DNA from 4 places in the Aliamphritea spongicola genome. Region 2 is predicted to be linked to each of the others. Evidence: predicted binding sites of a transcription regulator. Region 2 holds the regulator's gene; each other region holds the start of a gene.
The links. The regulator FNR, encoded in region 2, switches genes on or off when oxygen is low (the NO sensors DNR and NnrR bind a similar motif). The targets are predictions, from matches to a motif close to TTGATNTANATCAA.

Region 1 (3,209 bases), on a different contig from region 2:
TCACCGTAGGCTCGCAAAGAGCTGTTAGACACCATGATGATGACGTAGAAAACTGCACCGATGAACCACACCGACATATAAGCATCAATGAAGGGTAACAGCGAAGAATCGGCCCCTAACAGACGAAAAAGAGGCTCAATAAACTGAGTAACAATGCTGCTGACCAGCACCATTAAGAGGGTTGTCAGTAACAGATTGTCCGTCGTTAACTGCTTGGCCTGCTGATGTTCACCGGCACCAATCAGCTTACCAAGTGTTGCTGAGGTACCAACACTCAGCCCGATGGACAAACTGATAACGGCAAAAGAAACAGGAAACGTAAAACCAAGCGCAGCAAGCTGACCGGTACCTAACTGACTGACAAAATAACTGTCTACCAGATTGAACAGCATCAGGCTGACAATGCCGAACACCATTGGAACAGTCATTCTGACCAGTGTGCCGGTAATATTGCCTGTCAAAAGATTCGCGCGCACAAAATGGCCTTAACAAGAAAATTTTCGCTATTCTACAGAATCCACCGATGATATGTGGCTTTTCTCTGTGATTTATTGATACAGCTGCGGTGATACTGATTTACCGCAAGTACACTACACAAATGCGTAGCTTTGCCGCATACTCTGCGCCGCCTGACAAATCTCATCACACAGACCCCTGCACCATGAACCTGATACTGTTAACCTCCACAGACTTCAAAACAGAAAACACCGTCGTTCTTACAGACCGGCGCTTTCAGCACATCCTCAGTGTGCACCAGGCTCAGGAAGGCGACACACTTAAGGTGGGTAAACTAAACGGTGATCTGGGGACTGCAGTTGTAACAGCACTGACAGAAAACTCAGTCACACTGGAAGTCAGCTGCACTCAACCTCCACCACCGGCACTGCCCCTGACCCTCATCATGGCGTTACCACGGCCGAAAATGCTCAAACGCACATTACAAAGCGTTACCAGCATGGGGGTTAAGCAGATCTATCTGATAAACGCATACAGGGTGGACAAGAGTTACTGGTCATCTCCGGTGCTTGAAGCAGACAGCCTTAACGAACAACTGTTACTCGGACTTGAACAGTGCGTTGATACACAACTTCCGGAAATTCACCTGCGTAAGCGCTTCAAGCCTTTTGTCGAAGATGAACTTCCGGCCATCGCTGCCAACACCCGCGCTCTGGTTGCTCATCCTTATGATGCAGCCCCTTGCCCGACGGCTGATGAAACGCCAACGACTCTTGCGGTTGGTCCTGAAGGTGGATTCATTAAGTATGAGGTTGAAAAGTTGTGTGAAGCTGGGCTGCAGGCTATGCACATCGGCCCCAGAATACTGCGGGTTGAAAACGCCGTTCCTGTATTGCTCGCCCGACTGTTTCCCATCTGAACATGACATTCGTCAACCCCGCCAGCTCTCTTTCAGGATAAGCTGCTTATTCCTAATATGCATGACCCTCATCAAACACAATCTAAATGATAATAACTATTAATTGCCCCATGAATACTATTATGCTAACTTCCTGCCATCTCAAATAGGCGTGCCTGAAGTCTGACACGGACCTCATGCACTGGATACTCGCACCTGTTCAGTTAAAAGGTCTTATTACCGTGAAACTTAAATCTCTCGCATTAGCAGTTACTTTCGCTACCTCTGGCATGCTTGCCTCCCAGGCAACTCTGGCTGACAGCCACAAAGTTTATGCGGACTTCCCTGTAACCGTTAAAGATTATAACGGCGACAAAAAAAGCTCTGTTTCCTACGGCGGTCAGATTGCACGTCACGCACTGCATAACTCTCTGAAAAAACTGACAGGTAAAGGTAACGGTTCTGCCAACCCTGAGCTGGAAGCTCAGATGCTGGCTTACTTTGCAGGTAAAGATGCTGGCCGTGCCATCATTGATCCAGCTTCAAAAGAAGGCTTTAAAGTTAAGCAGTCTCAGATCGATGAGCTTTCTAAAAAGAAAAACCTGGCGGGTAAAACCTACAAGGGCGCTGTAAACGGCTGGCCTGGCAACATGACTGGTCCTGAAGTTATTGAGTTCATGATCAAGAAAGCTGCAGCGACCAATAAAGGCTTTGATCCGCTAACCGGTCTGGATTACACCCAGCTGATTTCTAAATTTGCCATGGGTGCAGTTTTCTATAACCAGGCAGTTGATAACTATCTGGATGAGAAGCTGGAAGCAGGTAACAAACCTAACGGTAAAGCCTACAAAGAAGGCACCGCTTACACCGGTAAAGAACACGTTTGGGATGAAGCTTTTGGCTACTTCGGTGTACCGGCACATGCCCTGACGATGGACGCTAAAACCGCTTACGCCATTGCTAAAGGTAAGAAAGACGCATTCAAAGCCGCTGATGCCAACAACGACGGCATGATCGACCTGAAAACAGAAATGACTTTTGCGCACGGTTACTATGCAGCTAATGCAGATAAAGGCGGCAAGTCTGACTACATGCATACCATCACCAAAGCATTCATTGATGGCCGTGAACTGATCACGTCTGCAAACGGCGAAGACCTGACTGCAGAACAGCGTGAAGCTCTTATGGGTTACGCTACCGTTATCAAGACTAACTGGGAAAAAGTCATCGCTGAAGCAGCGTTTAAATATGCTGGTTCTGTTTACAAAGACGCTATCGCCCTGCAGGCAGCTGTTGAAAGCAATGCGGATATCGAAAAACTGTACCGCAAGTACGCCAAGCACTGGGGTGAGCTGAAAGGCTTCGCTATGTCACTGCAAACTGGCGGTAAAGATCTGGGCGAAACAGCTGTACAGCTGAACCGTCTGATCGGCTTCAGTCCTGTCCTGCTGGGTAACACTCAGATTACAGGTATCGACGCTGAAGGTAACTATCAGCAGTCTAACTCCGTATCCCTGAACGAGTACGCCCTGAACATGCTGAAAGTACAGCAACTGCTGAAAGATAAGTTCAGCCTGGTAGCCAACAACAATGATCAGTTGGCTAACCTGTCTGATCTGGCTGATAAGCTGGGTTCTGCTGACAGCGCCGAAAACGACTGATTTAGTCGTTTTCTCTGAAACTGAAAAAAACCGCAGATATTCTCTGCGGTTTTTTTTCAGCGGTTATTCGTCACAGGCTGACATGGATCAAACAGACCTCAGCCGCTCAGAGCTGAAGCTACTGACAACATCAGAGCTTCAAAATATACTCTCTAAACCTAAACCGGTTGTTCGCAACCAGCCATTCGACCCCA
Region 2 (3,209 bases):
CGTGACAACTTTAATCTGCTGGATGATGACAGCGGCGATTACTCGATTGAAATTGACCCCCGCGAAGTGGATAACGAAACCCTTCAGGTACTACGTAACATCGGTTTTAACCGTATAAGCCTGGGTGTGCAGGACGTTGAACTGAAAGTTCAGGAAGCCGTTAACCGGGTACAACCGGTTGAAGAAGTGGCAGCAGTTCTGACCGAAGCACGCCGTCTTGGTTTCCGTTCCATCAATATGGACCTGATCTACGGGCTGCCTCATCAGACACTTGAGAGCTTCAAGAAAACCCTCTCAACAATCATTGAACTGAGTCCGGATCGCCTGAGCGTATTTAACTATGCGCATATGCCTGACCGTTTCCGTTCCCAGAAACACATTCATGCTGAAGACCTGCCAAGCCCGGAAACCAAACTGGCTATTCTTGAAACGACCATCGCCATACTGACCGACGCAGGCTACGTGTATATAGGTATGGATCATTTTGCCAAGCCCGATGACGAACTCGCCATCGCCCAGCGCAATAACCAGCTGCACCGTAACTTCCAGGGCTATACCACTCATAAAGAATGTGACCTGGTTGCAATGGGCGTTTCCTCAATCAGCCAGATCGGTGATGTTTATTATCAGAACCAGCACGACATGCGTCTCTATACAGATGCAGTCGAAAGCGATGTTCATGCGATTAACCGGGGCGTCACCCTGAGCCGTGATGACCGTATCCGCCGGGCAGTTATCACTCAGCTGATTTGTCACTTTGAACTGGACAAAGACCGCATTGAAGCAGACTTTGATATCGTCTTTGACGATTACTTTGCCGATGAACTCGAAGAAATTGGTCAGTTTGCTCAGGACGGTCTCGTCAGCGTCGAAAAACAGGGGCGGGAGCTTCTGGTAACCGGCACTGGCCGGCTGCTTATTCGCCGGATCTGCATGACATTTGATGCCTACATTCCAAAGCGAACGGCCACTCAGGGATTCTCCCGAATTATCTGACCGGTAACACTGTAAGTCCTGAGCAAATCACCGCTCAGGACAGCAGCAGCGAGCAACAGACTTAACAAAACAGTTACTTTTTGCGGCTTTGTGCGACAAAAGTAACGTGTTGCGGTCTAAATTGCTTCAACCCGTACTAAAATTACTTCATAATCGAATATCTACACCGATATATGAACTAATCACAGGACTTGATAATGAGTGACACAAAGGCAACCGACCGCAAAGTACACAGTATATCTCAGGTACATTGCAGCACCTGTAGCCTGAGTTCACTGTGCCTTCCGGTATCACTGAATCTGACAGAGATGGATCGTCTCGATAATATTATTGAGAAAAGCCGTCCTCTGAAAAAAGGTGAACACCTGTTCCATCAGGGCGATTCGTTTTCATCAATTTATGCAATCCGTGCCGGCAGCATTAAGAGCTACAGCCTGACAAACGAAGGCGAAGAACAGATTACCGGGTTTTATTTCCCGGGCGAGCTGGTCGGCTTCAGCGGCTTTGATGGCAATGAATACCCGATTTCTGCCAAAGTACTGGAAACAACCACTGTTTGTGAAATTCCGTTTCCACGACTGGACGAACTTTCCGGGCAGTTACCGGAACTGCGCCGGCAGGTACTGCGTACCCTGAGTAAAGAAGTACGTGAAGATCAGCAAATGATGCTGTTACTCAGCAAGAAAAATGCCGAGCAGCGTATTGCGACCTTCCTGTTCAAGCTGTCTTCCCGTTATAAAGCACGTGGTTACTCCGCTACCCAATTCCGTTTATCTATGTCCCGTAACGAGATCGGTAACTTCCTGGGTCTGGCTGTTGAAACCGTCAGCCGTATCTTTACCCGTTTCCAGAAAAACGGTCTGATTACAGTTGAAGGCAAAGAAATAGAACTGGTTCAGCTGGAAGAAATTCAGCGTCTGTCCGGTGACTGTGTTGGTGAAGACGACGATCGCATCAGCACCAGCCAGATGGACTAATTTCCCCGTCGGGAAATCAATATGTATCTGTACACTTTTTTAGAATTACCCCGTTGTAAGGACTCTTCATGTCTTTTGATGAATGTTATATAAAATCAGTTATGCGCACGATTCCGGACTGGCCGGAACCGGGTATTATGTTCCGCGACATCACTCCGCTGTTCAAAGATCCCAAAGCCCTGCGTATGATCAGCGACGCCTTCATTCAGCGTTATATTGATTCAGACATCACGCACATTGCCAGCATCGATGCCCGCGGCTTCCTGATCGGCTCCATCATGGCTTACCAGTTGAACATCCCACTGGTACTGGTACGTAAAAAAGGCAAGCTGCCTGGGGAAACCGTGTCACAGGAATACAAACTGGAATATGGCAGTGCCACTGTTGAAATGCAGTCCGATGCAGTAGCAGAAGGCGACAAAGTACTGATCTTTGATGACCTTATTGCCACCGGTGGTACCGTGCTGGCCGCCAGCACTATCGTTAAAGAACTCGGCGCCAGCGTTGCTGAAGTAGCCACGCTGATTAACCTGCCGGACCTGCAGGGCTCCCGCAAGATTCAGGAAGCAGGCATCCCTGTTTACAGCCTGATGTCTTACGAAGGCCTCTGAGCACTCTGCTTTAATCAACAGCCCTGTTTTTACAGGGCTGTTTTGTTTCTCCCCTAAAAAATGCCCACCGATAAAACAACAACTTAACCGCCCAAAAACCGTTACTCTCACCATTCTGCTCAGAAACGTAGCAAACTGTCTTAAAAATCGCTTACAATCGGTCAACGTCGTTGGTGCATTGACGGTACAAAACACAAAAATTTACTGTCAGCCTGCACCTGAATCCGCCATGCGAGAGACCACTGCATGGACAAAACAGCCTTGAGTTAATAATAAAAATGAAACTGAGACTGCTACCCCTTATTACCCTGTTGACGGGCACCATGATCAGCCTTCTTAGCTGGGCACAGCCTGCCCAGAAACTGGCCCTGTCTCCAATCGGCCAGTCCACTGAAGCAACAGCAACAGCCGAAAATGCACTGCCGGAACTTCTTAACCTGCAGCAGGATGCGCAGATCGCCGGTGACCGCTTCGCACTCATTCTGGTCAGCCAGCCTGACTGCCAGTACTGCGAACTCATCACCCGTGAAATTCTTCAGCCTATGCAACTGAGCGGCAAATATGACAAAAAGCTGCTGTTCCGCAAACTGACTATTTTTGACGGCAGCAAGACCATTATCGACTT
Region 3 (3,209 bases), on a different contig from region 2:
CGGGGTATAAACCGGATTTGTCAGCTGTTCGCGGAAGGCTTCCAGCTGTTGCAGTGTGTCTGTGGATTCCGGGCTGAGCCGCATGACATCAACCCCGAGCTTTTCCATAGCGCCCACTTCATTGATCAGGTTATAGCAGTAACCGGACATGGTCTGGATACCGTTCAGACGGAAGACTTTTTCCGCTTCTCTTGATTTCATCATTAACCCGTTAGGGTGGTTGATGCAGCAGTAACGGCAGTCATCCTTGGGCCGGTTTTCCGCCCGGGCAGTGAAGCAGCGGGCTGAATAGGCCAGCGGCATGTGGCCATAGCTGAAAACCTCTGTTTCGAACTGATCACGGATGCCGGCTTCCTTCGCTTCCTGTAACAGCCGGCCAAGCCAGTCACCGGATAATTCCACCGGCATTACCCAGCGGCGCATGCCCTGATTTAGCAGTACCTTCAGGGTGGCCAGGTTGTAACAGTTGATGGCCGGGCCCACCACAAAGGGCAGCTTCTTCTGCCTGGCCAGTTCAACGGCAGACAGGTCATTGGCTTCGATCATAATGTCATGATTGTCTACCAGCTTTCGCAGGGTGTTCAGTTCGGTGGGGGATTCCAGTAAAGCCATGGTTGAGAGCACCACTTTTTTGCCACATTCGCTGACTTCCCGTGCGAGGTTAATCCAGTCGTCGGCCTTTAATTCCCGGCGTTTTGAACAGACGGTTTCACCCAGATAAATGATGTCGGCGCTGCTGCTGACTGCCTGTTCATAGAAGTGGCGGATATCGTCTTTGGTCCAGAAGAACAGCACCGGGCCTAATGAAAACTGCATAAAATTCTCTCCTATTGCCAGCTGCGGTGGTATGCGCCCAGGGTGGTCTGGCTGCCTTCAGACAGGTTTGCCAGGGTTTTATGCCACTGTTCGGTGACGCTGAAGTTGTCAGGGTTTTGCTGATAACTGTCGATGGCCTGACGCCAGGTGCGGGTGATCTGCTCCACGTAGGCGGGGCTGCGCTGACGGCCTTCAATCTTGAATGACACGATGCCGGCGGCCGCCAGTTTTGGCAGTAATTCCAGTGTGTTCAGGCTGGTGGGTTCTTCCAGTGCATGGTAGGTGTTGCCTTCTACTTCAAAGCGGCCTTTACACAGGGTGGGGTATCCGGCGGATTCGTCCGGGGCGTACACATCAATCAGTACTTCGTTAAGGCGGGCTTCGGTGCCCTGATCCGTTTCCTGCCAGCGGACATATTTTGCCGGGGAGCAGGCACCGGCGGTATTTGGGGATTCACCGGTCATATAAGAAGAAAGATAACAGCGGCCTTCGGCCATGATACACAGGCTGCCAAAGGCAAAGACTTCCAGCGCCACCGGGCTGTTTTTAGCCAGTTGCATAACCTGCTGAATCGACAATACCCGGGGCAGGACGACGCGGTCGACGGCAAAGTTGTTATGGTAATAGTTGATGGCTTCCAGATTGGTGCATGAGGCCTGTACGGATAAATGGCGCTCAACATGCGGATAGGTATTAGCGGCGTACTCCAGCACGCCGATGTCAGAAATGATCAGCGCATCGCAGCCGATATCCACGGCCTGATCCACCGCATGCTGCCAGCGTGACCAACTGTTTGGCTGGGCAAAGGTATTGATTGCGACGTGGAGTTTTTTACCGTGCTGGTGGACGTAGTCAGAGGCTTTTATCAGTTTCTTGTCGTTAAAGTTTAAACCGGCGAAATGACGGGCGTTGGTGTCATCTTTCAGGCCGATATAAACCGCATCAGCGCCATTATCGATGGCGGACTTCAGTGCGGGCAGGTTACCCGCAGGACAAAGTAATTCCATGCTGTTACCTGAGTCAGAGAATGAGTAAGTGGGGGAACGGGGGCACATCTTAAGCAGGGTTTGGCGGTTACTCCTTGATAAATGACAAGTTACGGATACCCGTGAGGGGGCAAAAGCCGGTTGATGCATATCAAGTGTGCTTGCAGAGCAGTGGGTATAATGGATTTTTTTGCCAGAGGATTGATGATGCTTCTAACCCTGCAACAGCATCTGTCTGCGGCCGGTGCCGGCTTGCCTAACCCTGTGTCATGGCTGCGCCCCGGGCATTTTAAACCGGCTTTAAAAGTCGTTCCGTTTGCCGTCATTAAAACCGGCCTGCAGGCCACGCTGGAACGGTTATTTGCCGAAGCACTGGAGGACGGTGATTTTGAGTGCCTGACGGATCAGTGGCTGCGCATTGATATTACCGATCTGGGACTGAGCTGGTTGATTACCTATCGTGATGGTCGTTTAGTGGTGGCGGATGCCCTGCGTGAAAGCACGGTGGCAAAGGTGACGTTCCGGGCCAGCAGTGAAGATCTGTTACTGATTGCTGCCCGTTATGAAGATCCGGACAGTCTGTTCTTTCAGCGCCGGCTGATTATAGAAGGGGATACGGAACTGGGGCTGGAAATTAAGAACATTATCGACAGCGCTGATCTGGATTGTCTGCCGGGGCCTGTTAGCCGGATGGTGAACTTTGCGGCCGGGCAAATCAGTCCGCAGGCTTAGTCTGCGGTTATTATTCAAATTCCGGAGCCGTTACACAGGCATTTGCTGATACCTGTGTAACGGTTGCTTTATCACCGTCAGCTGATAAATCGTCCGTGGTTAAACTTTTTACCGTTTAACCACCGTGGAAGATTGAGAAAATCATCCGTTCCACATGAGCCGGCAGGTGGTCGTAGTTTTTGAAGTCTTTGTACTTATCCAGTTTTACCTGTTCCGGCAAAGTAGACATCAGCGCTATAACTGCCGGGTAGCCTTCCGCCATTGCCTTGCTCAGTGCCGGTTCGACCGCCGCATACAGGTCGTTATAAAAATCGGCTGCCAGTTGCAGCTGCTCCGGGTCCAGTTCTGCCGAATGGGTGGTGATGGCATATTCAGGCTTGAACTCAGTAAGGGCATTCAGCAGTTTACGGCTGCCCAGATAGTTTGAGTCTGCTAACCAGCGCTGGTCGGTTAACTGGTTGGTTTCGTACAGGTCAGCCGTAAAAACAACTTTCTCTGCAGGCAGGTGCAGTGCCAGCATGCCAACGCCATCCGCAGCCCCGTAGTGCAACAGGTCTACTTGAGTTTTACCTATCTTTAAGGTGGTGTTGTCCTGCACGTACTGATCGACGCTGGCCGGTGCCTGGCCTGTTGTATCAATTCTGAATACCGGGCGGGTCGCCTGATGGGCATAGA
Region 4 (3,209 bases), on a different contig from region 2:
GTCGCTGGGCACTGATGCGTGACGAAGACAAACAGCGCATTGAAGCGCTGGGCTTTACCGACCTGTTCCACAGTTACGGCATTGGCGGCATCCGCCACTGGGATAAAGTCCGCTGCCTGCACATGCAGTATGCCTACCACCTGGCGATGAGTGCAGAAGGAGGCACCACGATCGGCCGCCGCCTGGATGCGGAATTCGCCCTTAATGAAATGACCATCAGCCTGTAGGCCCTTCCTATGAACCGCCGCAAAAAAATCAACGATACGCTGAAGAAAAAAGCTAAAAAGGCCAAAGCGCACCTGAAGGTGTCTAACAAGCCCCGTTACATTTCCAAGGCTGAGCGGGCAAAACTGGCTGAAAATCAGCCGGATAGCCAAACAGATACTCCGGCAGACATCCAGCCTGAACACATAGAAGCTTCATAAATTTCAGGCAAAAAAAAAGGGCTGCCAGTGGCAGCCCTAAAGGAGTCTCGTTACGACCAATCACGGTCCCGAAAAATTTAAACGAGTGCTATAAACGGTGTGGCTTTTCTCAAGCCGGCTTTACTGTTTAGTGCATTTAAGCTCATCAATTCCAAACAATAAAACACTGAAATCTGTGTGTTGAATACGGCTTGCTCAGCAACGTAAGATCCTTATCTGTTTACGACAATTCCCGGCGTTTACTACTAAACCATTAGCAATTCCGCGCATTAGGATGTGGATCATCTTCAACGTGATGCTTATACTAAAGTCTCTTCAGGTTAATAACAAACGACAGTTTTTCAGCTAAATGGTGAAATAAACTCACCAATTGAGGTGCTTATCAGACGCTTACCCCCACTCAATGCCCTGCGCAGTTTTGAAGCGGCCGCCCGTCTGGGGAGTTTTATCAAAGCCGCCGAAGAGTTGTTTGTGACCCCCTCAGCGGTCAGCCACCAGGTTAAGTCGCTGGAAGACTTCCTCGGTTTAAAACTGTTCCACCGGGAAAAGCGTCAGGTACATATCACCATTGCCGGCGAAAAATATCTGGTTGCCGTACAGCACGCCCTCGATGAACTGGACAGCGCCACCCGCCGGCTGATGTCTGCCCCGAACACCAGCTCGGTTACCTTTGAAGCGCCACCGGCCTTCCTGAACCGCTGGCTGATGCCAAAAATCAAAGACTTCCAGACCCGTCACCCGGAAGTGGAACTGCGCCTGAGTGCCGCTATCGGCACCTCCCGGATCGACTTCGATCATAATGATCTGGATATGGCGGTATACTTCGGTGAAAAAGCCCCGGACGGCGTAACCTCCTATCTGGTGCACCGCTCCCATATCGTGCCCGTGTGCAGCCCGCGCATGCTGGATGACCACGAAGCCATCAGCAGCATGCACGATCTGATCAACTGGCCCCTGATCCACGTCAGCAGCCGTAAAGACGAATGGCCCAAAATGATGCAGCAGGCCGGCGTCAGCATGACCGGGCTGGAAAAAGGCCTGTCATTTTCCAGCACACAGCTGGCCCTGGGTGCAGCGCTGGAAGGTCTGGGGGTTGCCCTGTCTGACCGTGGCCTGGTTGCCCGGGAATTACAGTATGATCAGCTGATCATTCCGGTGGACCTGGAACTGATTACCGGTAAAGCCTTCTACCTGATTTACCCGGATGATCTGCAACTCACCTATGGCATGCGGGTCTTCCGTGACTGGCTGCTGGAAGTCATGGGGCTGGCCAATCCTACCGGTGAATAGCCTCAGCTCCTTTCCCTCCACGAACAATCATAGCTTTCCGCACTGTTAACCGGCCGGGTACAGATTCCGGCCGGATACTGACCCGCCAAAACCTTGATCCACCGCAGCGTAATGAGAACCATTGCTCTTTTATACTGCCACCTGTCACTTCTCTAACTTTCCCGAGGTAACGCCATGTTACGCCGTACTCTGCTCCGTTCCTGTCTGGCAGTATCTGTAATGTTGTCCGCCGGTTTTGCGATGGCAGAACAGCAGGCCCACCAGATTCATATGATGCACCAGACGTCCCACGTGGAAGTGGAAGACATCACCAAGATGTTTCGCTTTGAGCCGGATTATCTGGTGATTCAGCCCGGAGACACGGTCCGATTCAGCGGTACCGTCGGGGAACACACCATTACATCGGTCTCCCGGATGTTGCCGGAAGGGGCGGAAGCAATCGAAATAAACTCTACGCCCAGCAAAGAAATGCGCTTCGACATTCCCGGCGTTTACGGCCTCAAGTGCCGGGTCCATAACCGCTACGGAATGGTGGCGTTACTGGTGGTTGGCAGCCCGGAAAGTAACCTTGAAGAAGCCCGTACATTCCGCCTGAAACGTTTCGGCAAAAAACGCATGACCGAACTACTGGACCGTGCAGCAGAAGAATTTTCACTGCCGCAGTAAAACCGCTTGACCTCAACTGTGGTTGAGGTTTTATCCTCCCGCGACTTTCAATTTACTGATCCGCAAGCCAAGATCAGTATATCGCTCTGAAGTTCGGGAGAACGGCTTAATGGCCAACACCAGCGCCACTGACAAAACTTTTTCAGACAAACCCGGCAAGGCAGAAATCCACGCAGAACGTCAGCGCGGCTGGCGGACCCTGCGCCGGGTATCTCCCTTCCTCTGGCCGGACGACCAGCCCTGGGTAAAACGCCGGGTTGTGCTGTCACTGCTCCTGCTGCTGACCGCTAAGCTGATCATTGTCGGCACCCCGTTCCTGTACAAAAACGCTGTGGATGCCATGGCAGGAGAAACCAGTGATCCCGGCTGGTTGCTGGCTGTGGGCACCACCGGACTGGTCATTGCCTTCGGTATGGCCCGCCTGATGAGCGTACTGTTCGAGGAGTTACGGAACGTTGTTTTCGCCCGGGTCGGCCAGCGGGCGTTACGGGTGCTGGCCCGTGAAACCATCAGCCATGTGCACCGGCTATCGCTGCGCTATCACATCAGCCGTAAAACCGGCAGCCTTAACCGGATCATCGAACGGGGGGTTAAAGGGGTCGACTTCCTGCTGCGGTTTATTCTGTTCAACATCGGTCCGCTGGTGCTGGAACTGCTGCTGATATCCCTGATTCTGATATTTGTATTTGATGTCTGGTATCTGGCGGTGGTTGTCTGCATCGTCACCCTGTATGTTCTCTTCACCACCAAGGTTACTGAGTGGCGGGTCAGAATCCGCCGGGAGATGAACGACCAGGACAAGGACGCTAACCAGAAAGCTATCGATAG

Region 1: the regulator FNR is predicted to act here: its motif matches at 1,437-1,450, upstream of JYB63_RS14550 (DUF4856 domain-containing protein).
Region 3: the regulator FNR is predicted to act here: its motif matches at 1,944-1,957, upstream of ubiT (ubiquinone anaerobic biosynthesis accessory factor UbiT).
Region 4: the regulator FNR is predicted to act here: its motif matches at 1,809-1,822, upstream of JYB63_RS07660 (plastocyanin/azurin family copper-binding protein).

What each region holds. Positions count from the first base shown of each region.
Region 1 is NZ_JAFIDL010000004.1:236,556-239,764, forward strand. Features, by position in the region: gene JYB63_RS14540 (MATE family efflux transporter) at 1-476, opposite strand, end outside; gene JYB63_RS14545 (16S rRNA (uracil(1498)-N(3))-methyltransferase) at 662-1,375, shown strand; gene JYB63_RS14550 (DUF4856 domain-containing protein) at 1,597-3,015, shown strand.
Region 2 is NZ_JAFIDL010000011.1:38,250-41,458, reverse strand. Features, by position in the region: gene hemN (oxygen-independent coproporphyrinogen III oxidase) at 1-996, shown strand, start outside; gene fnr (fumarate/nitrate reduction transcriptional regulator Fnr) at 1,194-1,973, shown strand; gene JYB63_RS21700 (adenine phosphoribosyltransferase) at 2,042-2,584, shown strand; gene JYB63_RS21695 (thioredoxin family protein) at 2,863-3,209, shown strand, end outside.
Region 3 is NZ_JAFIDL010000001.1:268,440-271,648, forward strand. Features, by position in the region: gene JYB63_RS01315 (U32 family peptidase) at 1-816, opposite strand, end outside; gene ubiU (ubiquinone anaerobic biosynthesis protein UbiU) at 828-1,823, opposite strand; gene ubiT (ubiquinone anaerobic biosynthesis accessory factor UbiT) at 2,007-2,534, shown strand; gene JYB63_RS01330 (MBL fold metallo-hydrolase) at 2,650-3,209, opposite strand, start outside.
Region 4 is NZ_JAFIDL010000002.1:230,551-233,759, reverse strand. Features, by position in the region: gene JYB63_RS07675 (DUF501 domain-containing protein) at 1-227, shown strand, start outside; gene JYB63_RS23630 (DUF2986 domain-containing protein) at 237-425, shown strand; gene gcvA (transcriptional regulator GcvA) at 801-1,715, shown strand; gene JYB63_RS07660 (plastocyanin/azurin family copper-binding protein) at 1,890-2,381, shown strand; gene JYB63_RS07655 (ABCB family ABC transporter ATP-binding protein/permease) at 2,491-3,209, shown strand, end outside.